Regions from separate parts of the Shouchella phoenicis genome, predicted to be linked through region 1. Evidence: riboswitches for the same ligand, from Rfam matches in the RefSeq annotation. Region 1 holds a riboswitch; each other region holds the start of a gene.
The links. A riboswitch is a leader RNA that binds a small molecule or an ion and turns the genes downstream of it on or off. The one in region 1 is predicted to bind S-adenosylmethionine.

Region 1 (10,036 bases):
GATACCCACGGTCTGAAGTTTGAGGGGTCCTTTGAGCGGATGACATATGAAGATGCAATGAATCGCTACGGCTCTGACAAACCTGATACCCGATTTGGGATGGAACTAGTTGATTTGACTACAGTCTTAGAAGATACGGAGTTTAAAGTATTTAGACAAGCAATTGATTCAAATGGTATTGTAAAAGGGATCAACCTCAATGGTGGTGCTGACAAACTTTCTCGTAAAGAGATTGATGCACTTACGGATTTTGTTAAGCCATATGGAGCAAAAGGTTTAGCTTGGCTGAAGGTTGAAGAAGAAGGGTTAAAAGGACCGATTGCAAAATTCTTTAATCCTGAACAAACAGAAGCGTTGCTTGAAAGCATGCAAGCAAAGCCAGGTGACTTATTATTCTTCGGTGCAGATAAGAAGCAAATTGTCTTTGATTCATTAGGTGCACTACGTTTGAAATTCGGAAAGGATTTTGACCTAATTGATACAAGTAAATTCAATTTCCTTTGGGTTGTTGACTTTCCGCTCGTTGAGTATGATGAGCAGGCAAGACGTTATGTGGCTCTCCACCACCCATTCACACGTCCGAAAAAAGAAGATGAACATTTACTTGAGTCGAATCCTGATGATGTGCGAGCAGAAGCGTATGACCTCGTCTTGAATGGCTACGAGCTTGGAGGCGGTTCTCAACGTATTTACGAGCGTGAGCTTCAAGAAAAAATGTTCCAAACGCTTGGATTTTCAAAGGAACAAGCCAATGAAGAGTTTGGCTTTTTGCTTGAAGCATTTGAATATGGCACTCCTCCACATGGTGGAATTGCGCTAGGCTTAGACCGAATTGTCATGTTACTGGCACAAAAAACAAATTTACGTGAAGTCATTGCCTTCCCGAAAACGGCAAGTGCTAGTGATTTAATGACACATGCACCAGGTGCAGTCAGTGTGGAACAGTTAATTGATTTAAATCTTTCTGTCCTTGGGAAGCGTGGTTGACAGAAGAAACACATCCCTCTATAATTACGGATACTATCAAGTTTAAAATCCATACGAACTTATCGAGAGTGGCGGAGGGACTGACCCGATGAAGCCCGGCAACCAACCTATGTGAGGTTAAGGTGCTACATTCAGCAGAACAGTGGTTCTGAGAGATAAGCAAAGGCAAAAAGCCCCTTTTCTTATCCAAGAAGAGGGGCTTTTTTTAATGAAGGAGAGGGTGACAGAGATGAAAATTGGTCTAATTGGATACGGTACGGTTGGAAGCGGCGTATATGAACGATTAATTCGTTCCAGAGAACAGATTGAAACTATTATCGGAGAAAAATTCGAAATCATTCGTATTTTAGTGAAAGATGTGAAGAAACATGAGGCTGTTCACCGAAATCTTTTTACATCTTCATGGGAGTCTTTTTTTGAACAGGAACAATACGATCTTGTTTTTGAAGCAATAAACGGAACAGACCTTCCAAAATCATTTACGGAGTCATTGTTAAAGCAAGGGACGTCCGTTATTTCTGCTAACAAAAAGCTTGTGGCACTGCACGGGGAAGAACTTGAGCAACTTGCTTATGATCACGGTGCTTATTACGGTTGGGATGCGGCAGTATGTGGGGCAATCCCTATAGTGAATGTTTTCAAAAGTGTGTTAGTTACAACGAATATCCAGTCGATTGCAGGTATCCTCAACGGGACAAGTAATTATATTCTCACAAAAATGGAGGAAGGAAGAACCTATGAAGATGCGTTGGAACAAGCTCAATCATTAGGTTATGCAGAGGAGGATCCTACTTCTGATGTAGAAGGGTGGGATGCTGTTTATAAACTCTGCTTATTGGCAAGACAATGTTATGATCAATGGATTTCCCCAAATGATATTGAACGTGTTGGAATAAGTCATATTGACCAGTGGCACATTCAAGCGGCAAAAGCGCTCCACTTATCCTTTAAATTAATTGCGAAATTAGAAGTAGATTCAACGTCCCTAAAAGGGTTCGTCAAGCCTGCTTTAATTGATCAAGAACATTCTTTAGCGCCAATTCGTGGCGTTTTAAATGCTGTTACCCTTGAAGGGAAAGATATGGAACGACTTATTTTTGCCGGTCCTGGTGCCGGAAAAGAAACAACAGCAAACAGCGTGGTAGAAGATTTTATTTTCCATGAACAACAGCGAGACGTATTGCCACGTTTTACGTATCGTTTAACGAAAATCGAGGAAGGCATTTCAGAAAAATTAACAGCGCAAGAAGTATGGTTTTGTAAAAACGAACAGCTAAGTGAGGTCAAGCCATATTTAGAAAAAACAAAGGTTTGGAAGGAAAAAGAAGTAAAAGGAGGAAAAGTGTTTATTGTGACGCCACTTTCGTCAGCAACACCATTCTTTACATTCCCACTGCTGACAGAAGTAGATCAAGAACATGCAACAGTGGAAAGTAAATTATAGATGGTATTTTGTTTCAGGAACAAGCTTTTTAAATTCTTTAATAAAGGGCTCTGGCGACGTTTTAATTTTGTACGTCGTTACCCCTCTACTAGTGTGTAGGTATAAAAAACCTAATGAATGTGGTGTGTCGCTTGGAAATCGATACGAGATATCAAACACACTATCAATTGGAAAGTGATCGGTATTTGTTTCAATGCGGTCGCTATACAAAGCTAATTCGAAGGAACTTTCAACGACTCTTTTTTCTAGTAAAGCAATCTCCTGCGTTACTTCAATGCATCGCTGTATTACAATGGCGCTCATCATCGTTGCCTCCTTTTAAAGAGAATGTATCATATTTTTCGTGAAAACTCGATTAATATGCAAGGTTTGCTTGTGAAAAATGTTGGGTATATAAGGACAAACAACAAGCATATGCCTTTAGTCGCAATTTTTTGAAAAATGATTGCTTAATGGTGAAAAACCTGATATGATAACGATAATTACATATCCTGATCTGTTCGTAAGGGCTTTATTCTTTGAGCCAACACTTTAAAAAAGGGAGCTTGCTGTTGCTATTTTGCTTACATGCCTCGGTAGCTGAGGACTTAAAATGAATGGTACAAAGCACCCACCTGCCTGGCAGGTTCAAAGCATCGACTTCCTACGGCAAGATCGGGATAACACGAAGCATTTTCTGTATAGGAAATGCTTTTTGTAGTGTGCTTTTAGAGGAGAATATGATATGATCACAACAGCAAAATGGAATGAATAAAGGAGTATGATGGACGTGTTACACCAGTTTTCAAGAAATGAACTGGCCATTGGTCATGACGGTTTAAGTCGATTAAAAGGAAGTACAGTTGCGGTGCTCGGTGTTGGTGGAGTAGGCTCATTTTCAGCAGAAGCGCTTGCCCGTTCTGGTGTCGGTAAAATCGTCCTTGTTGACAAAGACGATGTTGATATTACAAATGTGAATAGGCAAATTCACGCATTGCTATCAACGGTTGGCCAGCCTAAAGTGGATTTAATGGCGGAGAGAATAAAAGACATAAACCCTGACTGCAAAGTTGTTGCGCTTAAAATGTTTTATACAGAAGAGACATACGAAGATTTCTTTTCTCATAAATTAGACTTTGTTATTGACGCAAGCGATACAATCTCATATAAAATTCACTTAATTAAAGAGTGTCGAAAGAGAAACATTCCATTAATTTCGAGTATGGGTGTCGCCAATAAACTAGATCCGACCCGTCTTCGTATTGAAGACATATCCAAAACCAGTTATGATCCGATTGCAAAAGTGATTCGGACGCGATTAAGAAAAGATGGAATTCATAAAGGCGTAACAGTTGTCTTTTCTGATGAAAAACCAATACAAATTCGTGAGGATATTCGCCAAGAAATTGTTCCAGAAAGTGCGGAGCAAGGGAAGATTCGTAAAGCGAAGCTTCCACCATCATCAAATGCGTTTGTTCCATCTGTGTCTGGTTTAATTATGGCTGGACATGTCATTACAAAGCTGTTGGATGGGATTGAAATCAATCGCCAAGACTAACCGCGTTTTTTGCAGTCAGTTTGAATTTGCAACACGTTACAGCCGGCTTGGTTCTACTAGGAAATATAGTGAATGGAACTAGGGTGTATGTAAATCTTATTTCTCTCATGTCACATTCATTATCGCTGATGGCGACTCCAGCGGGAAAAGCAACAGTCAGAAAATGCAAGAGTGATGTTATTGAAGGGGTTGAGGCGTTGCCTGCGGCAAAGAAGACACCGTGAGCGCAAGTGATAACGTAGCGCAAACGGATGTCGCGCTTGTGCCTGTGGTGAAAGCGTCCATCAGCGCGATAAGTGATGAATACAAATTCAATTGAACGTTCCCATTTTTGGATAAAAGATGACCGCTTTTAGACAGACCTAATCAAAGTATAAAAGCAGTGTATCGTGATTTTTCACAGAAATGTGGACTTGACTGGAAATAATAGTAGGTGAACAAAAAAACGGATCTCGGGGTTTTCCGAATCCGTTTTTTGTCGTTAATCAATTTTTTCAAGGTTCCCGTTTGTTTCCATTCGAAACATAGGGTGTTCCTCAGCGTCCTCTTCTAAAATGGCCATTCGACGCGCTCGATTCATAATGGAAATAAGGGATTGATAGTCTTCTTCAATCATACTATGTTCCTGTTTATTACGGGAAAGTTGTTTTTCCATCTCCGCTATTTGAGCTTTAGCTAGCTGAAGCTGTTGACGTAACGTTGCGTTTTCTTCTTTTAATGAAGATGAAGCATTGGAGTCAAACTTTTTTAATTGGGAAATAATCGCTTCAATTGATGGTTCGACTTTTTCATCTTCTTCAACATATGAATAAAGAGGTTCAACTGTTGTTTGGACAGGCTTTTGATAGCTCGGGAAAAATTGAGTTGATACCATTCGTTTGCGCATTTTTCGCTCGCGTTTTGCTTCTTCAATTGTGCGTAAATGTTTTTGACGTACGACTGCGTTCCACCGAAAACCACATGCCGCTGAGGTTCGATTTAGGGCATCTCCTACTTCATCAAATGCTTTTAATTGTGTGCTGCCTTCTTTTATATGATTTAGCACAGTATCTGCTAATAAAACGTCATCTTCATGCGACCATGCATCTTGTCTCACTTTCATCTTTTCAGCTCCTGCCTAATGTCTTTGCTATTACTTTAGCCATGCATGGCTTTTTTTATACTAGGCTAGTAATAAACAAGAGAGAAAAAGATTCTAGCAGATTCAACAGTGTGGTTATTTACGCTTATCGTAAAGGGAGGCAAGGGCGTTTTCAAATTTATTGTCACGATTTGGTTCATAGTAAGAATGAGCTTTAAAGGCATCTGGTAAATATTGTTGCTTTACCCATCCACCTTCATAATCATGTGGATACTTATATTCTGTACCGCGACCGAGATTTTTAGCACCTTGATAATGTGCGTCTTTTAGATGTAATGGAATTGTGGCATTGCCTCCTTCTTGAATAGCAGCAAGAGCCGCGTCGATTCCTTTATACGCACTGTTGCTTTTTGGAGAAAGGGCGAGTTCGACCACAGCATTCGCCAACGGAATTCGTGCTTCCGGTAAGCCGATGCGTTCCGAAGCTTCAATAGCAGTTAGCGTTCTAGAGCCTGCTTGCGGGTTGGCAAGTCCAATATCCTCATAAGCAATGACTAGTAGTCGTCGATGGATGCTTACTAAGTCTCCTGCTTCAAGTAAACGTGCAAGGTAGTGGAGACTAGCGTGAACGTCACTGCCTCGGATTGATTTTTGAAACGCCGATAAAACATCGTAATGTCCGTCTCCATCTTTATCGTGTTGAATACTTTTTTTCTGGATGCTTTGTTCAGCCGTTTCAAGTTTAATATGACGAATTCCTTGCTCGTCTTTAGCAGTAGACAGAACCGCAAGTTCGAGGGCGTTTAAGCCTGAACGGACATCTCCTCCACACGCAAGTGACAAGTGTGCAATCGCTTTTGAATCAATGTCGATCTGTTCTTCACCTAAGCCATTCTCTTTATCTTCTAACGCACGATAAAGAGCTTGTTCAATTTCAGCTGGCGCAAGTTGCTCCAATTCAAAAATATGACAGCGACTTCGAATCGCTGGATTAATGGAGTGATACGGGTTTGCCGTTGTTGCACCAATTAAAAGAATGAGTCCACTTTCCAAATGAGGTAGTAAAAAGTCTTGTTTGGCTTTATCAAGGCGATGGACTTCATCTAGTATTAAGATAAGAGAACCATACATTTTTGCTTCAGCAACAACCGTTTCCATATCTTTCTTATTATGAACCGTTGCGTTAAGAAGGCGATACTGTTGTCCGCTTGAACCAGCAATCGCACTAGCAATGGAGGTTTTTCCAGTTCCGGGGGGACCATATAAGACCATGGAAGACAATTGATCCGCCTCAACCATCCGTCTAAGTAGCTTTCCTTGACCGAGTAAACGCTCTTGACCGATAACTTCATCAATGGATGTTGGCCTCATTCGAAAAGCTAGTGGTTTTTTTTTCATACATGACCTCCTGAATGGTGTTCGTCTTTCCATAGTGTAGCGTATGAGTGATTTTTAGAGCAATAGGAAAGGACTTGTCCTATTAATCAAATAGGAAATCGTGCTATAATAATAAAGGAAGACGTAGAGATGAGCGGTTGATAATAGGAACGAGATAGGATAAGAATTAAAGGAGCTACTCATTATGAAAATATCGACAAAAGGGCGTTACGGACTAACAATTATGATGGCACTAGCAAAAAAAGAAGGCGAAGGTCCGACTTCCTTAAAGTCTATTGCGCAGGAATATAATCTTTCAGAGCATTATTTAGAGCAATTGATCGCGCCACTTCGTAATGCGACACTTGTTAAAAGTGTACGCGGGGCTTATGGTGGCTATAAATTAGCCAAGCAGCCAGAAGATATTACGGCTGGGGATATTATTCGTGTTTTAGAAGGACCGATTAGCCCAGTAGAAGTGCTTGATGATGAAGAGCCTGCAAAGCGTGACCTGTGGATAAAAATTAGAGATGCTGTGAAGGGCGTTTTGGATACAACAACTTTAGCAGATTTAGCGAATTTCAAAGAAGAAGGCGAACAAGACTATTATATGTTCTACATTTAAGAAAAGGTGAAGGAAATGAACGAACATTACTTTGATCATGCAGCGACCTCATCGGTTCATCCACACGTTCTTGATGCAATGATTCCTTACTTTACGGAAGTGTATGGAAACCCCTCTAGCACCCATCGGTTTGGGCGCCGGGCAAAAGCCGCGCTTAGAAATGCTAGAGAGCGTTTGGCAGTTCAATTTAATGCTTCCGCAGATGAATTTATTTTTACAAGTGGGGGCACAGAAGCAAATAACCTTGCATTATTGGGCTATGCTCGTGCAAATCGTTTTAAGGGCAAGCATATTATTACATCTAAAACAGAGCATCATGCCGTTTTGCATACCGTTAAAAAATTAGAAGCAGAGGGCTTTACTGTTACCTATCTTGATGTAGACCAAGCTGGTAAAGTTTCAACGGAAAAGCTGCGATCAGCGTTAACAGATGAAACGATCTTAGTTTCCATTATGTATGGAAACAATGAGGTAGGTACGTTGCAACCAATTAAAGAAATTGGGGCTCTTTTGCAAAACCATCAAGCTGCTTTCCATACAGACGCTGTCCAAGCTGCAGGCTTAGAGACTATTGATTGTGCGGACTTAGGTGTGGATCTGTTTTCGCTAGCTAGCCATAAAGTGAATGGTCCAAAAGGAGTGGGCTGTTTATTTGTGTCTAAAAACGTGACGATTGCTCCTTTAAGCTATGGGGGAGAACAAGAAAGAAAGCGTCGTGCCGGAACGGAAAATGTCGCAGGGATTGTCGGGTTTGCCAAAGCAATTGAACTGGCGAATGATCAGCGAACAGAAAACCGTAGGAAATACAAATATTTCCGAGACACTTTTATAGAAATCATGGATGCGCATGGTGTAGAGTATGTAATAAATGGATCAGACGATGGTCTTCCACATATTCTTAACGTTAGTTTTAAGGGTGTAAAAACAGAGACGTTATTAATGAAACTGGACTTAATTGGGATTGTGGCATCAGGTGGATCAGCCTGCACAGCAGGAACCCTTGTTCCGTCACATGTTATTGAGGCAATGTACGGTCCTGAGAGCCCAAGAGTGTCAGAAGCCATTCGATTTAGCTTTGGTTTTACCAACATAGAATCAGAAACCACTGAAGCTTTTCAAGAAATAGCTCGGATTGTTCTAGCCGAACAAAATCGTGATCAATTTATTGAGTAGAATAGATAAGTGAGGGAAATGTATGAAAAAACCAGAAGAGACCCGCGTTGTCGTTGGCATGTCAGGTGGCGTTGATTCTTCTGTAACGGCACTTGTATTAAAAGAGCAAGGCTATGATGTCATTGGAATCTTTATGAAAAATTGGGATGATACGAATGACTCGGGCTTTTGCTCGGCAACAGAAGATTATGAGGACGTAGAGCGGGTTGCAGAGCAACTCGGTATTCCTTATTATGCGGTTAATTTTGAAAAAGAATATTGGGACAAGGTGTTCACGTACTTCTTAGATGAGTATAAGTCGGGCCGTACGCCAAATCCTGATGTGATGTGTAACAAGGAAATCAAGTTTAAAGCATTTTTAAACCATGCTGTATCATTAGGAGCAGACTTTGTTGCAACAGGACACTATGCACAAATTCACTATAAAGACGATGAGTATCAACTTATAAAAGGTGTAGATACGAACAAAGATCAAACGTATTTTTTAAATGCGTTAAGTCAAAAGCAGTTGTCAAAAGTAATGTTCCCACTTGGTCATATGCAGAAAGCGGAAGTGCGCAAGAAAGCGGAAGAAGCTGGACTTGCTACGGCTAAGAAAAAAGACAGTACAGGCATATGTTTTATTGGGGAACGAGACTTTAAGGAATTTCTTCAAACGTTTATTCCAGCCCAACCAGGAAAGATGGAAACGGTTGATGGTGAAGTGAAAGGAAATCATGATGGATTAATGTATTATACACTTGGTCAAAGACAAGGTCTTGGCATTGGTGGTGCAGGAGAGCCCTGGTTTGTGGTTGATAAAGACTTAGAGCGAAACGTGCTTATTGTTGGGCAGGGATTTCATCATGAAGGGCTTTATTCTTCAGGTTTGAAAGCTGAAGGAATGAACTGGATACTCAATCAACCGTCTGAAGCCTTTACTTGTAAAGCAAAATTCCGCTACCGACAAGACGATCAGCTGGTTACGGTTACCCCAAGAGAAAATGGGCGAGCAGAGATTCAATTTCACGAAAAACAACGAGCGATTACACCTGGACAAGCGGTCGTTTTATATGATCAAGACCGTTGCCTTGGTGGGGGTACAATTGATGAAGTCATACGGGAAAACGTCTAAAGGCGTTTTCCTTTTTTCTAGGAGGTTACAATATGGATTTAAAAACAGGTATTACTTTAATGAAAGAATCGAATTATGAGGACGCAGCGAAAGTATTCTCTGATTACATTGAACGCAACCCAACAGAGCCAGAAGGCTATATCAATATGGCGAACTTGCTTAGCATTCTGGGAGATCGTGACCGTGCGACCTTATTTAATGAGCGTGCAATTGAACTTGATCCAGATTCAAGTGCCCCATACTACGGGTTAGGTGTTCTTGCATACCATGAAGATCAATTTCAAAAAGCGATTGAATGGTTTTTAACCGCTCAACAAAAGGGATTACATGATGCAGATCTGTTCTATATGCTAGGCATGAGCCATTATCAGCTCCAATCGTTTGCCCATGCACAAGCAAACTTGAGTCATGCCCACGAATTAAACAAAGCAGACGTTGAGATTGCTTTCCAATACGGCCTTTGTTTGGCCCAACAAGAGCAACTGGAGGCGGCAAAGCAACTATTTATTGACGTGCTTAAGCAGGATGCTACCCACGCCGATGCATATTATAATTTAGGTGTGATTTATGTCTCAAATGAAGCGATCGATGAGGCACTAAAATGTTTTGATTTAGCGCTTAAAAATCAGGAAGATCACTTATTAGCAGGAAATGCAAAACGAGTCATTGAAGATGCATTAAACAAAGGGTGAGTGTGC
Region 2 (10,036 bases), 970 kb from region 1:
GTGCCAGTGGTCGTATTGAGCGAACGTCACAGACTCCCGATTTTCTGCTATATATGTTCTGATCAGTGTCAGGTATTGGTCCTGTACATTTAGAAATTCTTCAATAATTTCAGGGATCGGCGTTGCCAAATGGGCTTGATCTTTGGCAATGGAGAGAATCCACTTTTCAAAGGCTTCATTTTGCTGAGCCTTGTAATCTTCGCGAAAAAGTTCACAAAACAATTCGTGAAAAGCATGATTTTGTTTTTTTAACCGTTCAATTTTCACCGGATCATTAGAACTGTAAACACCTTCTTTGGACTTGTCCAGATCCGTATACCACTGTTCAGTTAAATTCCAAGTATTTGCTTTCAAATATTTATATAGTGACATGAGAATCCCCCTTTAACGTTATTATTAGCGTTCTACAGTCTATTTGTCTACATAAATATTTCAGAATAGTATTAGTTCGAAAATCGAAGGAATCCTGGATTAGATGCTTGACATTATACCTATAGGGGTATATGATGTGAGCATAAATAAAGCGAAAGAGGTGAACAAATTGGAATATACGGATCAAATGAAAAATCGTTTGAAACGCATTGAGGGTCAGATTCGTGGCGTTTTAAAAATGATGGAAGAGGGCGAAGATTGTCGCGACGTAGTGTCTCAACTTTCTGCTTCTCGAACAGCGATTGACCGCACAATGGGTGTGATTGTAAGTGAAAACCTCGTTGAATGTGTGCAAAAAGCAATTGAAGATGGAGAAGACACGAAAGAGTACGTTGATCAAGCTGTTAATTTACTCGTGAAAAGTCGCTAAGGTAGACAGGAAATCGTCTGTCTATCTTAGAAAAATTTTTTATCTTTTATAATACCTATAGGGGTACATGTATATGAATGGAGGAATTAAAATGAGTGAAGAGAAAACAACCAATATTATTTTATTTAGTGGCGATTATGATAAGGCGATGGCGGCATACATCATTGCCAATGGGGCTGCGGCCTACGACCATAACGTCACGATTTTCCATACATTTTGGGGATTAAATGCATTACGAAAAGATGAGCCAATAAAAGCCAATAAAAGCTTTATGGAAAAAATGTTTGGCAAAATGATGCCTCGTGGACCAGAGAAGATGGGGTTATCAAAGATGCAGTTTGCCGGAATAGGACCAAAGTTGATTAAAAACGTCATGAAAAAGCATAATGCGATGCCCTTGGCTGATTTAATTCATCTAGCAGAAGAGCAAGACATCAACTTAGTTGCGTGTACAATGACAATGGATTTACTAGGTTTAAAAAAAGAAGAATTACGAGAAAGTAGTCAATATGCTGGGGTTGCTGCTTATTTGGCAGACGCCGAAGATGGAAACGTCAATCTATTCATTTAAGAATGGAATTCATTGATGTGCCAATGTCGAAGGACGGCATGAATAGGTAAGAATAAAAGGGGTGTATGAAATGAAAGATCTGAAACATGATGTACTCGTAGATGCAAAAGGGTTGGCTTGCCCAATGCCGATTGTGCGGACAAAAAAAGCGATGAAACACATCGAGCCAGGAAGTGTGGTTCAAATTCAAGCAACTGATAAGGGCTCTACTGCGGATGTAAAAGCATGGGCACAAAAAGCCGGGCATGACTATATCGGTACTGCTGAAGAAGGCGACACCCTTAAGCATTACTTGCGTGCAGCTGGAAGTCGAGTAGAAGAAGCTCCTTCTTTCCCTCATGTTATTGACAATGAAGGTTTGCAAACAGCCATTCAGACTAACGAACCCATGACGATTCTTGATGTCCGTGAAACGAATGAACATGAGGAGGCTCATATTCCAGGGGCTCAATCAATTCCGCTAGGAGAATTAGAAACGAGAATACAAGAAGTCGACAAAGAAAAAACCGTCTATGTCGTTTGTCGAACTGGCAATCGCAGCGACTTAGCGGCACACACATTATCGAAAAATGGCTACACGCAAGTGGTTAATGTGATTCCTGGTATGAGCAAGTGGAAAAATGAAGGAGGAAAGTAAGATGAGTTTAAGAGCGATGTCAGCAAAAGAACTAGCAATGAAAGTGGTTCAGCAAGAGCCATTGTTTATTCTAGACGTTCGAAATGAAGATGCGTTCCAGGATTGGAAAGTGGAAGGCGCACAATTTGACTATTTGAACGTTCCTTATTTTGACCTACTGGATGGGGTAGAAGAAATCTTACCGAAACTCCCTTCTGATCAACCGATACTCGTTGTATGTGCAAAAGAAAATTCATCGATTATGGTTGGGGAGATGCTAGTCGAAGAAGGGTTGGATGTAGCTTATCTATCCGGTGGTATGAAGGCTTGGAGTGAACATTTAGAGCCCATCAAAGTAGCTGATTTAAGTGCAGGAGGCGAGTTGTACCAATTTGTACGGCTTGGAAAAGGCTGTCTTTCTTATATGGTAATCTCGGGTAGTGAAGCCGTTATCATTGATTCAGCACGGATGACAGATGCTTATGTATCGCTTGCTAACGAAAAAGAAGTATCCATTGCGCATGTTTTAGACACTCACTTACATGCAGATCATATCTCTGGGGGTCGGACCCTTGCCAAACAAACGAAGGCAACGTATTGGCTTCCTCCAAAGGATGCAGAAGGAGTGACATTTAGCTATGAATCGATCGAAGACGGCACACACATCACCGTAGGGGCTACAACAATTGACATCCAGGCGCTCTATACACCAGGTCACACGATCGGTTCAACGTCCTTCATTATTGACGATGTTTATCTGCTATCAGGGGATATTCTGTTTATTGATTCCATTGGTAGGCCCGACTTGGCAGGGAAAGCAGAAGACTGGGTAACGGATCTAAGAAACTCTCTCTATAGAAAATACAAAGACTTATCGTCAGAGCTAATTGTACTACCTGCTCATTTTATGAATGTGGATGAATTAAACGAAGACGGCAGCGTTGCAGAAAAATTAGGGGTCTTATTTGAAGAAAATCATGGTTTAACTGTGGATGATAAAACGACATTTCGCTCCATGGTGACAGACAATCTACCGCCACAACCGAATGCTTATCAAGAGATTCGCGAAACGAACCTAGGCGTTAAAAAACCAAGCGAAGAAGAACAACGAGAAATGGAAGTCGGACCAAATCGCTGTGCCATTCGCTAAACAAAAAGGAGACGATAATGATGGATGTAAACAAAGTATTAGACGCTAAAGGAATGGCATGTCCAATGCCCATTGTAAAAACGAAAAAAGAAATGAAGGAACTAAACGTTGGGGAAGTTTTAGAGGTGCAAGCAACGGATCAAGGGGCATTAAAGGATTTTGAAGCGTGGGCTAATTCTACTGGACATGAATTGTTACAGTCAAAAGAAGAAGGTGGCGTTCTCACCTTCTATATAAAAAAAGGCGAGTAAAGAATGATGAGAAGAGGGCGAAGGAATCCCTCTTTTTTATCGGTTAGGAGATTTTTATGGACATCTTGTTCATTATCACGATTTTCTTCATTGGCTTTTTCGGTTCATTTATTTCAGGGATGGTTGGGGTTGGTGGTTCAATTATAAAATACCCCATGCTCCTCTTTATTCCACCGATGCTCGGTTTCACTGCTTTTTCGGCACATGAAGTATCAGGTATTAGTGCCGTACAAGTCTTTTTTGCCGCCTTAGCAGGTGTATGGGCCTATCGAGGTACAGGCTATTTACACCGCAAACTTATTATCTATATGGGAAGCAGCATTTTAATTGGGAGTTTTATCGGGGCGTTTGCGTCAAACTTCTTCCCTGAAAGCTCAGTTAATCTCGTCTATGCCTTATTAGCAACGATTGCGGTTGTACTAATGTTTCTGCCTAAGAAACAAATTCCTGAACAACCAGCCAACCAAATCTCCTTCAATCGAGCTCTTGCGGCTAGTTTATCGTTTATTGTTGGGATCGCTTCAGGGATTGTTGGAGCGGCAGGGTCATTTTTGCTCGTTCCGATCATGTTAACCGTATTAAAGTTACCTACACGAGTAACCATTGCTACCTCTCTTGCGGTCACATTCATCTCTTCAATCGGCTCAACGGTTGGGAAAGTAGCGACCGATCAAGTGTTATATGGTCCCGCAATTGTTATGATTATTGCAAGTGTTCTTGCTGCTCCTATTGGTGCGAAATGTGGTCAAAACATGAACACGAAAGTCCTGCAATGGTTGTTAGCGCTGCTTATTCTAGGATCTGCGATTCAAATATGGATGACACTCTTTTAATTGTTAAGTATTTAAAAAGTCCGCTTCACGATGAAGCGTTTTCATTAAAAAATTATAAAAAAACTCTTGCATTCTGAAAATAAAATCTGCTACACTACGTTCAACAACTAATTAAATATTTTCTTATTAAGAGGAGCGGAGGGACTGGCCCGATGACGCTTCAGCAACCCCACTATGGTGGAAGGTGCTAATGCCTGCAGGAAAACTTCCTGGATGATAAGAGCGTGGATAATTCATTGACTTTTCGCCCCTCTTTCATTTTTGGAAGAGGGGCTTTTTACATGTTAAAAAAGGAAAGACGAAGATATCAGGGAGCGTTTTATTAAATAATCTGATTAAATATATATGGATAGGAGGAAATGGTGTGATTGAATTCAAAGGTGTCTCAAAAACATTTTCATCGAATGGGCAAGACATCCATGCACTGCGCGAAATTGATTTACAAATTGAAAAGGGCGATATATATGGGGTCATTGGTTTTAGTGGAGCGGGTAAAAGCACACTCATTCGGACTGTTAACTTAATTGAAAGACCCACAGCAGGTGAAGTGATTGTGAATAAAGAGAATTTAATGCACCTAAATTCTCGTCAACTTCAAAGAGCCAAGCGAAATATCGGGATGATTTTCCAACACTTTAATTTACTTCAATCGAAAACAGTGTTTGAAAATGTTGCGACGCCATTGCGTTTAGTAAAGACAAAGAAATCGGCTGTGAATCAGCGTGTAAATGAACTATTAAGCTATGTGGGCTTAGAAGCATTTGCTTCACGTTATCCAGATCAGCTTTCAGGTGGACAGAAGCAGCGGGTAGGAATTGCTCGGGCCCTTGCATCAAACCCTGAAATTCTCTTATGTGATGAAGCAACGTCGGCGCTTGATCCGGAAACAACGAGCTCGATTTTGCAGCTTTTAAAGCAAATTAATAAAGAATACAACATTACCATATTGATGATTACACATGAACTCGGTGTTGTTCGTGAGATTTGTAATAAAGTTGCAGTGATGGATGATGGACGCATCGTTGAAGAGGGTAACGTTGAAAAAGTACTCTCTCAACCTGTACATGAGACAACGAAGAAGTTTGTTCGATCGATTATACCTGATGACCTACCGCAAAAAGTGAAGCAACATCTTGAAAATAAAGAGAGTGACGAACGAATCTACCATGTCCAGATTACGGACGATGCGGACCAAACAGCGCTTTTCAATGATTTAGTTCATCAAGGACTGAATGTTTCACTTCTTCATGCTTCGATGCACGAAATTCGTGAAACTACGTTTGGATCAATCTATGTACGTGTGAAGGGAGATGCGGTTGCTCAACAAGCTGCACAACGTTATTTTGATAAAACATCTTCAGAGATAAAGGAGGTAACAGCACATGCTGGACTGGTTGCCTGAACCGATTCGCCCACAAATTTCAAATGATATTTTAGTCGATGCAATGTTTGAGACCATTTATATGGTGGCTTGGTCATTATTATTTTCAGCGATTCTTGGAGTCGTGCTCGGCATTATTCTTGTCGTGACGAGGCCAGGTCATATTATGGAAAACCGTGTTGTCTACAATGCGATCAACCCGGTTATTAATGTCTTGCGGTCAATTCCATTTATTATTTTGCTTGTTGCCATTATTCCGTTAACGCGTTTGCTTGTTGGGACTTCTTTAGGAACGACAGCGGCGATTGTGCCGCTCGTGTTTTATGCAGGCCCTTATATCGCTCGTTTAATCGAAAACTCTTTGTTAGAAATCGAGCCTGGCATTATTGAAGCGGCTGATTCGATGGGGGCTTCGAAATGGCAAATTATTTTTAAATTTCTCGTCCCTGAAGCAATGAGTTCCCTCATTCTCAGCATGACAACTGCTACGATCGGACTTGTAGGTGCAACCGCTATGGCTGGTGCAATTGGGGCAGGAGGAATTGGCGATGTTGCGATTGCTTATGGGTATAACCGTTTTGATGACGGGACAATGTTTGTAACCGTAATGATTTTAATTCTGATGGTTCAAGCGATTCAAACATTTGGAAACATCGCTTCTAAAAAAGTAAGAAGACGATAGAGAGAGAAGGAGAGAACATCTTATGAAAAAAATTCATCAAGCCCTGTTAGTAGCAGGTGCCACAATCGTTACATTAACAGCATGCGGAAACGACACATCTACTCTTGCTGATGTAGGAGACGCCTACAGTCCAGAAAACCCTGTTGATGTGAAAGTGGGCATCACTGGTTCGGACTCACCTGAGTGGAATCATGTTGCAAAGTTGGCGGAAGAAGAAGGGATTAACGTAGAAATCGTTCGGTTTAGCGACTATGTTCAGCCAAATCAAGCATTAGCAGATGGATCGATTGATATAAACGCGTTCCAAACGGTATCTTTCTTTGACAATTTTAGAGAAGAACACGATTTAGACTTAGCTGCTATTGGCTCAACTGTGCTTGCGCCAATGGGGTTGTATTCTGATAAATTTGACAATGTCGATGATATCCCAGATGGGGCTGAAATTACGATCGATCGTGAAATTACAAATCAAGCGAGAAACTTAATGCTGCTGGCAGAAGCAGGGCTGCTTGAATTAGAAGATGATTTTGGTGTGACGAGTGGGCTTGATCAAATTAAAGACAATCCGAAAGATTTAACACTGACAGAAATCGCACCGGCCAATGCGCCTCGTTTAATGCAAGATGTTGATGCTTCAGTTATTAATAATGGATTCGCTGTTGATGCGGGCCTTAGTCCGGCAGAGGATGCCATTTTTAGAGAAGACGAGACAGCTACACCGTATATTAATATCATTGCTGCTCAAACAAAAGATCAAGACAATCCTGTGTTGCAACGCCTTGTCGAGATATATCAGTCGGAAGACGTGGAGAATGTCATTTTAGAAGAACATAAAGGGGCTCGAATCCCGACAGCTATTTCGTTAGATGAGTTAAATAGCTATCCTAGATAATGGTGAGGAGTGATCAAGATGCCAACAGCGATAAAAGAAATTCAAGAAGCCATTCAAGCGCATTTGATTCAACATCGCTTAACTTATATTAAAACCAGTCATGCGATTCATGAAAATCCAGAAGTCGGTAATGAAGAAGTGTTTGCTTCTTTAACCTTAACAACCTTATTAAGAGAAGCGGGTTTCACAATTAAAGAAGGCATTGCTGGTCATCCAACCGGATTTGTTGCTGAAAAGCGCGTAGGCGAAGGACCAACGATTGCTTTTCTTGCTGAATATGACGCGTTACCGGGATTAGGACATGCTTGTGGTCATAATATCATTGGAACCACTAGTGTAGCCGCCGGTATTGCGCTAGCAGAACAATTAGAAGAGATTGGTGGGCGTGTTGTCGTGCTTGGTACACCTGCTGAAGAGGGCGGAACGAACGGAAGTGCGAAAGGAAGCTTTGTACGTGAAGGCTATTTAGAAGGCATTGACGCTGCCTTAATTATTCACCCTGCGAACGAAACAAGACCGTCAGGCGCCTCGCTTGCTGTTGATCCTGTTGATTATATTTTTCGCGGTGTTTCTGCGCATGCGTCTGGTTCCCCGGAAAAAGGAGTAAATGCACTCGATGCAGTCATCCAGCTTTTTAACGGCATAAATGCGCTACGTCAGCATGTCACAGACGATGTTCGCATCCATGGGATCATCCCAGATGGCGGAGATGCGCCAAATATCGTGCCAGACTATGCGCGAGCAAGATTTTATATTCGAGCTGATTCACGGCCGAAAGCAAATGATGTACGTGCGAAAGTAGATGCGATTGCGCAAGGAGCTGCATTAGCAACAGGGGCAGAAGTGGAGATTGCGGAGTTTCAAAATAAAGTTGATAACCTCATCCCAAATAACACGTTAAATGAGGTGTTTACAGAAACATTTACCTGCCTAGGCGAAACGGTTATTCCTGGGGAAAGAGATGGGCTTGGTTCAACCGATACTGGCAACATTAGTCAAGTGGTTCCGACGATTCATCCATATATTAAAATTGGGTCGAGTGATCTAATTGCACATACCGTACCTTTCCGAGAAGCTGCGGCTTCGCAAAAAGGAGATGAAGCCTTACTAACAGGCGCTAAAGGTCTAGCGCTCATTGGCTATCAGCTCCTTACGAATCCAGTCATACTTGAAAAAGCAAAAGATGAACTTGAAGTTCGAAAAAGAGTGGCAGAGACACGATAGTCGTAAAGACGGTACTAAGGGACCGTCTTTACGTTTGTGCCAGAAGTTTATTAAGCTGATGAAGGACTTGTGTAAATTGTTTACCTTGTTCATCTACATTGTGACGAAACGTTTGGAACGGGTCACCTTCTGTTTGGAGACGTTTTAAAACGGTTGGCAATGTAAACATTGACGGTTCAAGTTTAGGTGTCACGTCTTCCCAATAAAGCGGAGTGGCGACCCATCCACGGACATGACCACGAGGTGAGTAAGGTGCAATAATCGTTTTGCCATCATCGTGTTGTAAATAATCCACATATAAGCGGTCTTTTCGATTTTTCTTTAACCGTTCAAGCGTGAACAAGTCTGTGTTTTGTTCCACGACATATGTACTTATAAAGCGACAGAAGACTCTTGTCTCTTCATAAGTGAACTGATCCTCCGGTAAAGGCAAATAAAGCTGCAACCCTTTGTTTCCAGACGTTTTAAGATAAACCTGTAATCCAAAGGAATCAATCACTTCTTTTAACGCAATGGCTGCTTTGACCGCTAAAGAAAAGTGGTTCACATCAGGTGGGTCTAAATCAAACACCAATTCTGATGGACGTGTCTGATCTTTCTTTTGAAAAGGCAAATGGTACTCTAATACAAGCTGATTCCCAAGCCATAGCAATGATTCAGTACTGTTACAGACAACATAGTCAATATCATCCTTTTTATACGTTTCTATAAAAGCAGGTGCATAGTCAGGACAGTTTTTTTGGAAAAATGATTCGCCGTTTGACCCGTGAGGATAGCGAATTGATGTGAGCAGCCGTTCCGTAAAAAAAGGAAGCATAGCAGGTGCTACAGTATGCAAGTACTGTAAAAAATCTATTTTTTCAAATTTGATTGCTGGCCATATCGGTTTATCTCCACTTGTAATGTCGACCTTAGAAGGCAGAGGATTGATCTGTTGGAGGAGATGTTGCCACGTGCAACGCTCAGCTTCTTCTTCAAGTAAGAAGGAATGGAAAAATGGCTCTCGTAAGTGCACGCCATCAAAGCCGATGCAGCCAATTTTTACACAGATCGATGGTGACAAGGACCATTTTTCTTTATCAATACGTGTACCGTTTTTCTCGAAAAGCGCAGCGAGCATTAAACGATCTTCAGTTTTTAAACCATTTGAAAACTGAACAATTGGAACGAGCGTATTGCCTTGATAAACGGCACCTTGAAAATAACCGTTCCCTTTTTCGTATTCGGTCAAAATGACGTGAGCGTATTGATAGTACTTGATTTTCAGCCACTGAGTCGATCGTTTCGTTTCATAAACGCTTGTTTCCTTTTTTGCGATAATGCCTTCCCCGTTATGTTGCTCAATAACCGATTCTATCTCTTTTGTAGTCTGAAACGTTTGAATGATAGGCAGAACTGGCGAATCGAAAGGAAGTGAATGCAACGTTCGTTTTCGGTCTTTTAAGGGTCGCTCTAATAGTGAAACGCCTTTTTCCATCAAAAGGTCAAAAATCATGAGTGTTAGAGGCAAGCGCTGTGCGTATTTTATAATCTGTGTCTTCGTACGAAGTTTTGCGCGTCGTTGGACAATGGAGAAGTTACTTTGATAGGGATTTACCTTGGAAATGATCTCTGCATCTAATAGAAGCGGGAGG
Region 3 (10,036 bases), 1.3 Mb from region 1:
GGTTTATGCCATTTTTTGCGTTTCCTATTTTTTGTGCGATTTCCATAATCATGATTCGTTTTTTTATTCAAACACCTGCGAAAACAAAGAAGCCGAAAAAATTCAAACAGTTCATTAAGCAGGTGAAACAAATCTTTAAACGTGAAGGACGCTGGCTGTATACGGTTTTTGTTACAGGCGGTGTACTCATGTACATTCTATTTGGAATTCTGTTTTATTTGTCCACTTTCCTTGAAGATAGCCACCAGATTCATGGCGTGAGAAAAGGAGTCATTCTTGCGTTCCCGCTATTGGCGCTTTGTTTAACGTCGTATGCAGCTGGAAAAGGAATCGGACAAGATCAGTTAAAAATGAAATGGATAACGGTTGCAGGACTTTCTTTATTAACATTGGCTGTGTTTGTTATTTCGTTTAATAAAGAACTTTACATGATGTTAACCGCATTGTTTGCGGCAGGTATTGGCATTGGGGCGGCCCTCCCAAGCTTAGATGCGTTCGTAACAGAAGGCATACCTGCTGAACAACGAGGATCAATTTCGTCTTTTTATAATAGTACACGCTTTATTGGTGTTGCAGCAGGACCACCTCTGTTTGCGATTTTTATGAAAGGTAGTCATTTCTTCACCTTCACAGGTAATGCGGTTGTCGTCTTGTTAACCATTATTCTTGTACTATGGGGCATTCGTCCACAAAAAAAAGGGGTTCGCACGTGGTAAGAGTCGAACTGCAATCGTTTTTGTTCTATACTTTAAGGAGAATGTGACAAAAGCGAGGGAATTGAAATGAGAACGTTTAAAGATCAAAAAGGGTATTTAGTCAACCTTGTGCTAGGAGAGGAACTGCCGTTCACCTCTTCACCAAAGCATGTATTGATTGTAGCCCGCTATAAAACGGCATGGGTATTAACCGACCATAAAGAAAGAGGGTATGAATTTCCAGGAGGGAAGCTAGAGCCAGGTGAGGAACCAGAAGAAGCCGTCAAACGTGAATTAAGGGAAGAAACAGGGGGGCGTGCAAATTCAATTGTCTATATTGGTCAATACGAAGTTGAGATGCCTGAAGAAACAATCCAAAAATCTATTTATGCTGTAAGAGTAGCTTCGTTTGAAGAATTGGAACCTGGGTTTGAAACGAATGGGGCGAAATTAATGGAAGAGTTGCCGATTGGGATGAAAGCTGATAATCGATTTAGCCCCATTATGAAAGATGATGTTGTCCCTCAAGCGATTCAATACACCATTGCAAAAGCGATCTTTAATAACGACTAGAATAGGCAAATAACGCCCTGAACGGGCGCTATATGCTGTATTTAGTAAGTTTCTTTTCAATATATTCAACAAAAAGATACATGAGTGTTGCGAGTATGGCTATGACCAATAAACTCATAAACACAAGATTGAAATTAAACACTTGGAAACCATAAATAATTAAATAACCTAATCCCTGCTTGGAGACAAGAAATTCTCCGACGATTACACCAACCCAAGCTAGCCCCACATTCATTTTAAGAGTTGAGATAATAACGGGGATGGAAGCAGGATAAATAACATTCGTGAAGATTTGTCGCTTTGAAGCTGAAAATGTTTGAAGCACTTTTATATAATTTTGATCCACTTCTTTAAAAGCCGTATGAACAACCATCGTTGTAATGATGACAGACACAAGCATGCCCATTGCAATAATGGACCCCATATTTGGTCCAATTCCTACAATTAAAATGGGGCCAATAGCTACTTTAGGCATTGAATTCATAATGACTAAAAAAGGATCTAAGATTTTTGAAAGAATTTTCGACCACCATAATAATGCAGCCAAGAGTGTTCCAATAACGGTACCAAGTAAGAAGCCTAAAATTGTTTCAAACATGGTGACTGAAGCATGCAGCCATAATGTCCCTGCAATGATATGTTCATAAAGCAACGTGACAATTCGTGAAGGCATACTGAACAGTAAGGGATCAATAAGAGCAAAGCGAGAAGCGAGTTCCCAAGCCACAATAACAAGCACGATTATGCTCACTTGTGTGAACCGAACAAAACGCTTTTCCTTCTTTTTTGCGAGCATGAAATGGTTGTGAAGTTCATTAGGATTCAAAACGATCCAGCTCCTTCCAAATTAACTGGAACTGGTCTTGGAAATCTTGGTGCTGCCGACTCTCAAACGGCGTACAGTCACGAATAGACTGTGGTATGGTAAAGACTTGAGCAACTTTTCCAGGACGCGGCGAAAAAAGAATGACCCGATCACTCATGGCAATGGCTTCACTAATATCATGGGTGACAAGAATCGCTGTTTTTTGTTCCGCTTTTAAGGTAGCAGAAACGAGATCTTCCAGTTTTAATTTTGTTTGTTGATCTAAGGCGGAAAAAGGTTCATCAAGCAACATAAGAGACGGATCGGTAGCGAGTGTTCGAATTAGTGCTACACGCTGCCTCATCCCGCCCGATAGTGCTTGAGGAAGGTCGTTTTTTTTATCTGTTAACCCGAAGCGTTCAAGCCACTTTAATGCTTTACGGTGTGCGATTTCATTGTCTGACCCTTGAATTCGTTGGCCAAGGGTTATATTTTTTTCGATCGATAGCCAAGGAAAAAGGTAATCATGCTGAAGCATATAGCCGATGGATTCTTTATTCTTAATAAAAATTGACCCACTCGTCTGCTCAAGAAGTCCGGCAATAATCGAAAGTAGCGTTGTTTTCCCACATCCACTTGGACCAATAAATGAAACAAATTCGCCTTCTTCAATGGATAGTGAAACATTTTGGAGAGCAGGAAAAGCCCCAGATTCATTTACGTATGTTAACGATAATGAGTCAATCGATACGTTTGACATCGGTGGCCTCCTTCATTCCATCGCTTCCGTTGCAATGGTTGTATTAACTAACTCTTCAAATGGAATGTGATCTGGAAGTTCACCAGCTTCATCCATAATCTCAAGTAGCGTGTTCCATGCATCTTCGGATAAAAGCGGATCTGTTGCATAAGACCCTTGTTCTTTATAGCGGTCAATTGCATTTGCTAGAATATCCACGTCTGTATCCTCAAAATAGCCATGGATTGATTCTGCGATTAACGCTGAATCTTCTGTTTCAACAAATTGCTGCCCTTTGTAAATGGCTTTAGAAAAACGAATGAGCGCTTCCTCATCTTTTTTAATTATGCTTTGTTTTGCCATAAATGACGTATAAGGGACTTCTCCAGATTCTGCGCCAAACGATGCAATAACGTGACCGAGTCCTTCTTTTTCAAATGTAGACGCTTGTGGTTCAAATAACTGTACATAATCGCCAGTGCCTGAAGCAAATGCACTCGGTATATTTCCAAAATCAACATTTTGAAGTAGAGTTAAATCATTTTGCGGATCAATATCATGTTGCTTTAACACATATTCTCCTACCATTTGCGGCATCCCACCTTTGCGTTGACCAAGAAACGTGGTGCCGTTTAAATCACTCCAATCAAAAGAAGAGACGTCTTCTCGAGCAACAAGAAATGTGCCGTCTGTTTGAGTTAACGCCGCAAAATTAATCGCGGGATCTGTCGCTTCTTGACCAGCAACATAAATCGATGTTTCGGATCCTACTAAAGCAATGTCCGCCCCATCGGAAAGCAAAGCAGTCATCGTTTTATCGCCACCCCATGTCGTGGTTAAATCAATTTCGAGATTTTCTTCTTCAAAATAGCCTTCTGATAAGGCAATGTATAATGGTGCATAAAAAACAGAACGGGTCACTTCAGCAACTTCTAATTTATCTGCACGATCATTGGTTTGGCAGCCAACCATCAGCGCAATAGAAGATGTAAGGATGAAAAAAGCTAGCAGGCGTTTCATTTTTATCACTCCTTCTATGTTTTTCTTACCGTTCGAATGGGAAAATGACTTTATTGCTACACTATGCGTAGTGAGCGAAAAGGGTGTATGCCTAAGAGGAGGGTTTTATGATTATTGAAAAAGTAAGAGTGCCCTCACCGAGTATACGTATTCATTTGTATGAAGTGACGTACATAAGCGAAGGACTGAAGGTGATCGGCTTGATGGCAGAACCGATCGGTCACCATTCGTTACCTGGCTTACTTTATTTACGTGGTGGGATCAAAACAGTCGGTATGGTTCGACCGCAACGCATTATTCAATGGGCGAGTGAGGGTTTTGTTGTATTTGCGCCTTACTATCGCGGGAATCGCGGTGGGGAGGGGCGAGAAGATTTTTGTGGCAATGATCGTTTTGATGCGATTAACGGATTTGATCTATTGGAACAGCATGAACAAGTTGATAAAGCGAAAGGCATTCATATTGTCGGTTTTTCAAGAGGAGGAATTATGGCATTGTGGACAGGGATTTATCGTCCGCAATCTCGCTCCGTTACTTGTTGGAATGGTGTAACGGATATGGTGCTTACGTATGAAGAGCGAGTAGACTTAAGAAAGATGATGAAGCGAGTCATTGGGGGAACTCCCTGGAAATATCCAGAGCGTTATGAAGAGCGGACGCCTCTTAAGAATATGGGTGAATTTCAGCCGCATCTTCTTGTTATACATGGAGAAAAAGACGAGCATGTCTCAGCTGAACACGTGTATCAGCTACTGGACCACATTCCAGACAAAAACCAGTATCGAACGGAAACGTGGATCTTCCCACATTATCGACATCATTTTCCGCCAATGGAACAGGCAGATATTTTAAAAAAAGCAGCTAGCTGGATGAAGCACACAAAAAAAGAGTAGGTGATCTCATCATCACTACTCTTTTTTTCTATTTAGTTTGTACGAGTTGGGCCAGCTTGCTGGATGCTTTCTTTTGCAGAAGAAAAACGAGAGAAGTTGTCTGCAAATTGGTTCGCTAATGATTTTGCTGTTTGATCATAGGCATCTTTATCTGCCCAAGCGTTTCGCGGATTCATTAATTCATCAGGGACGCCAGGACAACGAGTTGGCATATGAAGACCGAAAATAGGGTCTGTTTCTGTCTCAACTTGATTCAACTCACCTTGAAGAGCAGCTTCAACCATGGCTCTTGTAAACCTGAGCTTCATTCTGCTTCCAGTACCGTAGCTGCCACCGGTCCAACCAGTATTTACTAAGAACACATCCACATCGTTTGCTTCGATTTTTTCCCCGAGCATTGCAGCATAGGTTTCTGGTTTTCTTGGAAGGAAAGGTGCGCCAAAACATGTTGAGAATGTCGCTTCCGGTTGCGTAATGCCTCTTTCTGTTCCCGCAAGTTTGCTCGTATAGCCAGATAAAAAGTGGTACATGGCCTGTTCTTTTGTCAATTTGCTAATTGGTGGAAGAACCCCAAAAGCATCAGCAGTTAAAAAGACGATGGCAGTAGGGCTTCCTGCAACGCTTGGTTTTAATGCATTCGGAATCGCTTCAATCGGATAAGCTGCTCTTGTATTTTCTGTTAATGAAGAATCATCGTAATTCGCTTTCCCTTCTTCAACAGCAACATTCTCAAGAACCGCGCCAAATGAAATCGCATTCCAAATTTGTGGCTCTTGCTCTTGTGAAAGGTTAATACATTTCGCGTAGCAACCACCTTCAATATTAAAGATTCCTGTTTCTGTCCAACCATGTTCGTCATCCCCAATAAGCGAGCGGTGGCTAGAGGCAGATAAGGTGGTTTTTCCTGTTCCAGACAAACCGAAAAATAGAGCGGTTTCACCATTTTCGTTTGTATTTGCTGAACAGTGCATAGGCAATACATTTTCGTCAGGCATTAAATAATTCATAACCGAAAACATTGATTTTTTCATTTCACCTGCATATTCGGTTCCGCCGATTAACACAACGCGCTCTTCAAACGAAATCATGACAAACGCTTCGGAATTGGTGCCATCAACAGCAGGGTCTGCTTTAAATGTAGGCGCACTGACAATCGTAAATGGTTCTTGATTGGTTTTTGTTGACTGGCCTTCACGAATAAAAAGTTGACGAGCAAAAAGGTGGTGCCATGCAAATTCATTAATGTATGTGATCGGCAATTGATAATTGGGGTCTGCGCCAACAAAGCCATTCGAGGCATAGCGAACTTCTTTTTGTTGCAAATAGTATAACACTTTTTCATAAAGCGCTTTAAATGTGTTTTGAGAAATTGGTTGATTGACTGGTCCCCAATCAATCGTATTACGAACACTTGGCTCATCTACAATAAATTTATCTTTGGGTGAGCGACCAGTATACTTCCCAGTTTGCACAGAAAGCGCGCCAGTATCTGTTAATTCACCTTCTTGATTCATTAACGCTCGCTCTACTAAAGAGGGAACAGAAAGTTGGTGAACCGTCTTAGGACTTGAAAGTAGCTGCTCTAATTGTGTTGATCCATTTAAAATTTTCATAATCGGCTCCTTTATGGTCGGTGTTCGTGGTAATAGTATAACACATTATATTTATTAGTCCATACTAAAGTGAAAGATGTTTTGAAAAAAAGTGAAAGGATGCTTTTATGTGTTTTTTTATGATGTTGAATGGAGAAGTGATTGCTGAAGTAAAACTCCATTCATATCGCTACTGTATTCACACCATGAAGCTTTCGCTTGTCATTTGACTCTCCTCGGTCCTGCTTTAATGACTTCATCCAAGCATATTTGGTAAAAATAGATACATGAAGCCTAGATAAGCGAGCGTTCCGAAAGCAAATCCCGAAAAGATCAAAAGAATGACTTTTGTTTTAGTAGACATAAAACACCTCTAATTCAGAATAATTAATGTTTTTATTGGTGTTCAATCATACAAGATTTTATTTCGATTTAAAAGAGATAAAGCAAAGACTCTTCTTAAACCTTTCAAAGTAGAGGAAATTATGTTATGCTAATGTGCGAAAACGAACAAAGCGCAAACTTATGACATTGCCTGCGATTCCCATTGAAAAAACGACTAATTTCTTACAGGCTTGCTGTAGAAATAGCTCGAAAAAGATGGCGATCATTCATCGTCACAAGTTAAAGTTATACTGCTTTTTAAAACAGATAACATCACGCTTTTATCAAGAGAAGGTGGAGGGACAGGCCCTTTGAAACCCAGCAACCATCACGTTAGTGAAAAGGTGCTAACCTGCAGAACAGTTTTGTTCTGGGAGATAAGAGACGATCGATAAACAAGTCAGCTCTTTTCTCATGTGGAAAAGAGTTTTTTCGTTTTGTATGTGACAACATATAAAGAGAAGATAAAAATGATACGGATAAGTTACGGTTGTGTGTCCGTGGGCATAAGATGCCTTTAGCCTACTTACCAAAGTCAGCTCTGATCGTTCGTTTTAAAATACAACATGCATTTCCGAGCGAAAGTATGGAATAGGAGGAATTAGAATGTCTGAAAAAAGAGGAAAGCACTTATTCACATCAGAATCGGTTACGGAAGGTCATCCAGATAAAATTTGTGACCAAATTTCAGATGCGATTCTAGATGAAATTTTAAAGAGAGATCCGAATGCACGTGTGGCGTGTGAAACATCTGTTACAACAGGAATGGTACTCGTAGCCGGAGAGATTACGACAAGCACCTATGTAGATATCCCAAGTGTGGTTCGTGAGACCATCAAAGGAATTGGTTATACACGAGCAAAATACGGATTTGATGCCGAAACGTGTGCAGTCATCACATCCATTGATGAGCAGTCTGCCGACATCGCTCAAGGGGTGGACCAAGCATTAGAAGCAAGAGAAGGACAAATGACAGACGAAGAAATCGAAGCAATTGGTGCAGGTGACCAAGGGTTAATGTTTGGATTTGCTTCAAATGAAACAGAAGAGCTGATGCCCCTCCCAATCTCATTAAGCCATAAACTAGCATTCCGTTTAAGCGAAGTACGTAAAAACGAAACGCTTGACTACTTACGTCCGGATGGCAAAACGCAGGTGACAATTGAATATGATGACAATGATAAACCTGTCCGCGTGGATACAATTGTTATTTCAACTCAGCATGCGCCAGACATTACGCTTGAGCAAATTCAAGCAGATATTAAGAAACACGTGATTCAAGCTGTTGTCCCTGCTGAACTAATGGACGATAACACAAAGTTCTTCATTAATCCAACTGGTCGTTTCGTAATCGGCGGTCCTCAAGGGGATGCTGGTTTAACAGGAAGAAAAATTATTGTTGATACGTATGGTGGTTACGCACGTCATGGAGGCGGAGCATTCTCAGGAAAAGACGCAACGAAAGTAGACCGTTCAGGCGCATATGCGGCTCGTTATGTAGCGAAAAACATTGTCGCTGCTGGTCTTGCAGAGTCGTGTGAAGTTCAGCTTGCGTATGCAATTGGTGTCGCTCAACCAGTTTCCATCTCCATCAACACATTTGGCACTGGAAAAGCGGATGAAGAAACCCTTGTTACACTTGTGAGAAAGCACTTTGATCTTCGCCCTGCTGGCATTATTAAAATGCTTGACCTTCGTCGTCCGATTTATAAGCAAACTGCTGCTTATGGTCATTTCGGTCGTGAAGATGTTCAACTTCCTTGGGAACGAACAGATAAAGCGGATGTGCTGAAAGCAGAAGCTTAAGTACAGAAAAGAAGAGTCCGGAAAATATCCGGGCTCTTTTTTTATCTTATAAAGCATTTCCTATCGTGACACCGCCATCAACAACAATTTCTGTCCCAGTGCAGTAGGAGCTGTCATCAGAAGCTAGAAAAACGATGGCCTTAGCAACATCAAGAGGAGACCCGGTACGTGATAAGGGAATGCTCTCCATATAATGCGGATCATCGTAAAGTCCTTTTGCCATCTCTGTTTCAATTAAACCAGGATGAACCACGTTTACACGCACGCCGTCCTTACCTAATTCAGCCGCTGCCGCTTTAGATAACGTTGTAATGGCTGCTTTCGTAGAAGCGTACAGGGAAGAATGGCGAATTGGAGAAAAAGATGAGATGGAGACATTGTTAATAATGGACCCTTTTTGTTGGTGGATCATTTGTTTTGCAGCGGCCTGCATACCTAAAAAGACTCCGCGCTGGTTGACATCAATTAGACCTTGATAGTCATCAAGTGTTGATTCCATAAACGGTTTTTTAAGAAACACACCGGCATTGTTCACCAAGGCATCCAATCGTTGAAACTTCTGTACAATCATTGTAATGGCTGCGTCCCAATCGGGTTGCTTCGAGACATCAAGTTTACATGGCGTCGCTTTTGAACCAATTTCTTCTGCGACAGCTTGTGCTTGATCCAAACGTCGCGCGCCAACGATTACATGGGCTCCTTCATTAGCCAAGTCATGGGCAATTGTCTTCCCTTGTCCACGATTTGCGCCGGTTATCAGAATGATTTTATCATTTAATCTTGGCATAGTACCTCCTGAATTGAACGCTATGTTGTCATTTACATGTCAATGCTTTTATAGTATTGACCTCTCTCTACGTATTCGGTGCGCACGCGTTTCATTTCTTTTACATCGGCATCAGTTAAGTCACGCACGACTTTTGCTGGTCGCCCTAATGCAAGCGTATGGGGCGGAATTGTTTTTCCTGGTGGCACAAGACTTCCTGCACCAATAAAAGCGCCTTCTCCAATTTCAGCTCCATCAAGAATGGTGGAACCCATGCCAATTAACGCATTTTTACGGATAATGGCACTATGTAACATCACTTGATGACCAATGGTCACATCATCTTCAATGACGAGGGTACGGTTTGGACTTTGATGAAGCATGGATTGATCTTGAATATTGACTCGTTTTCCAATTCGAGTTGGTGCCACATCCCCGCGGATGACCGTGTGGAACCAAACGCTCGATTGTTCGCCAATCTCCACATCTCCAGAAATAACGGCATTGCTTGCGACATAAACAGATGAATCTATGACTGGTTTTTTATCATAGTATGGTAAAATCATCCGAACATCTCCTTTCCTAATCAGGTTGAAATCGGCTATACTAATTTTATCGTACGAGTATAAAAATAGCTAGATAAGGAGGAGATGTCGTGCGTTATTTTGAAGTCCCAGAAGCGCGAGGTGTAGCGGTCATCGTTCATGGAGCTGGTGAGCACAGTGGTCGCTACAATTGGTTAGTAGAGAAATGGAACTTACAC

Region 2: another riboswitch for S-adenosylmethionine. It lies ahead of ABC361_RS02240 (methionine ABC transporter ATP-binding protein); the one in region 1 lies ahead of ABC361_RS07495 (homoserine dehydrogenase).
Region 3: another riboswitch for S-adenosylmethionine. It lies ahead of metK (methionine adenosyltransferase); the one in region 1 lies ahead of ABC361_RS07495 (homoserine dehydrogenase).

The regions. Positions count from the first base shown of each region.
Region 1 covers NZ_JBDFMQ010000001.1:1,376,939-1,386,974, forward strand. Annotated here, with positions in the region: gene aspS (aspartate--tRNA ligase) at 1-987, shown strand, start outside; SAM riboswitch class I at 1,044-1,149, shown strand; gene ABC361_RS07495 (homoserine dehydrogenase) at 1,196-2,431, shown strand; gene ABC361_RS07500 (hypothetical protein) at 2,426-2,734, opposite strand; RNA gene ssrS (6S RNA) at 2,917-3,096, shown strand; gene ABC361_RS07510 (tRNA threonylcarbamoyladenosine dehydratase) at 3,201-3,968, shown strand; gene ABC361_RS07515 (RsfA family transcriptional regulator) at 4,450-5,070, opposite strand; gene ABC361_RS07520 (replication-associated recombination protein A) at 5,185-6,447, opposite strand; gene cymR (cysteine metabolism transcriptional regulator CymR) at 6,632-7,051, shown strand; gene ABC361_RS07530 (cysteine desulfurase family protein) at 7,067-8,224, shown strand; gene mnmA (tRNA 2-thiouridine(34) synthase MnmA) at 8,247-9,338, shown strand; gene ABC361_RS07540 (tetratricopeptide repeat protein) at 9,371-10,030, shown strand.
Region 2 covers NZ_JBDFMQ010000001.1:403,581-413,616, forward strand. Annotated here, with positions in the region: gene ABC361_RS02205 (STAS domain-containing protein) at 1-372, opposite strand, end outside; gene ABC361_RS02210 (metal-sensitive transcriptional regulator) at 542-802, shown strand; gene ABC361_RS02215 (DsrE/DsrF/DrsH-like family protein) at 894-1,373, shown strand; gene ABC361_RS02220 (sulfurtransferase TusA family protein) at 1,444-2,010, shown strand; gene ABC361_RS02225 (MBL fold metallo-hydrolase) at 2,012-3,139, shown strand; gene ABC361_RS02230 (sulfurtransferase TusA family protein) at 3,160-3,390, shown strand; gene ABC361_RS02235 (sulfite exporter TauE/SafE family protein) at 3,447-4,223, shown strand; SAM riboswitch class I at 4,344-4,446, shown strand; gene ABC361_RS02240 (methionine ABC transporter ATP-binding protein) at 4,588-5,625, shown strand; gene ABC361_RS02245 (methionine ABC transporter permease) at 5,606-6,286, shown strand; gene ABC361_RS02250 (MetQ/NlpA family ABC transporter substrate-binding protein) at 6,309-7,178, shown strand; gene ABC361_RS02255 (M20 family metallopeptidase) at 7,197-8,402, shown strand; gene ABC361_RS02260 (DNA ligase D) at 8,431-10,036, opposite strand, start outside.
Region 3 covers NZ_JBDFMQ010000001.1:2,704,164-2,714,199, reverse strand. Annotated here, with positions in the region: gene ABC361_RS14535 (MFS transporter) at 1-716, shown strand, start outside; gene ytkD (RNA deprotection pyrophosphohydrolase) at 783-1,268, shown strand; gene ABC361_RS14525 (ABC transporter permease) at 1,297-2,064, opposite strand; gene ABC361_RS14520 (ABC transporter ATP-binding protein) at 2,084-2,833, opposite strand; gene ABC361_RS14515 (ABC transporter substrate-binding protein) at 2,846-3,832, opposite strand; gene ABC361_RS14510 (alpha/beta hydrolase family protein) at 3,940-4,725, shown strand; gene pckA (phosphoenolpyruvate carboxykinase (ATP)) at 4,758-6,338, opposite strand; SAM riboswitch class I at 6,980-7,085, shown strand; gene metK (methionine adenosyltransferase) at 7,308-8,507, shown strand; gene ABC361_RS14495 (SDR family NAD(P)-dependent oxidoreductase) at 8,554-9,294, opposite strand; gene ABC361_RS14490 (gamma carbonic anhydrase) at 9,327-9,839, opposite strand; gene ABC361_RS14485 (alpha/beta hydrolase) at 9,929-10,036, shown strand, end outside.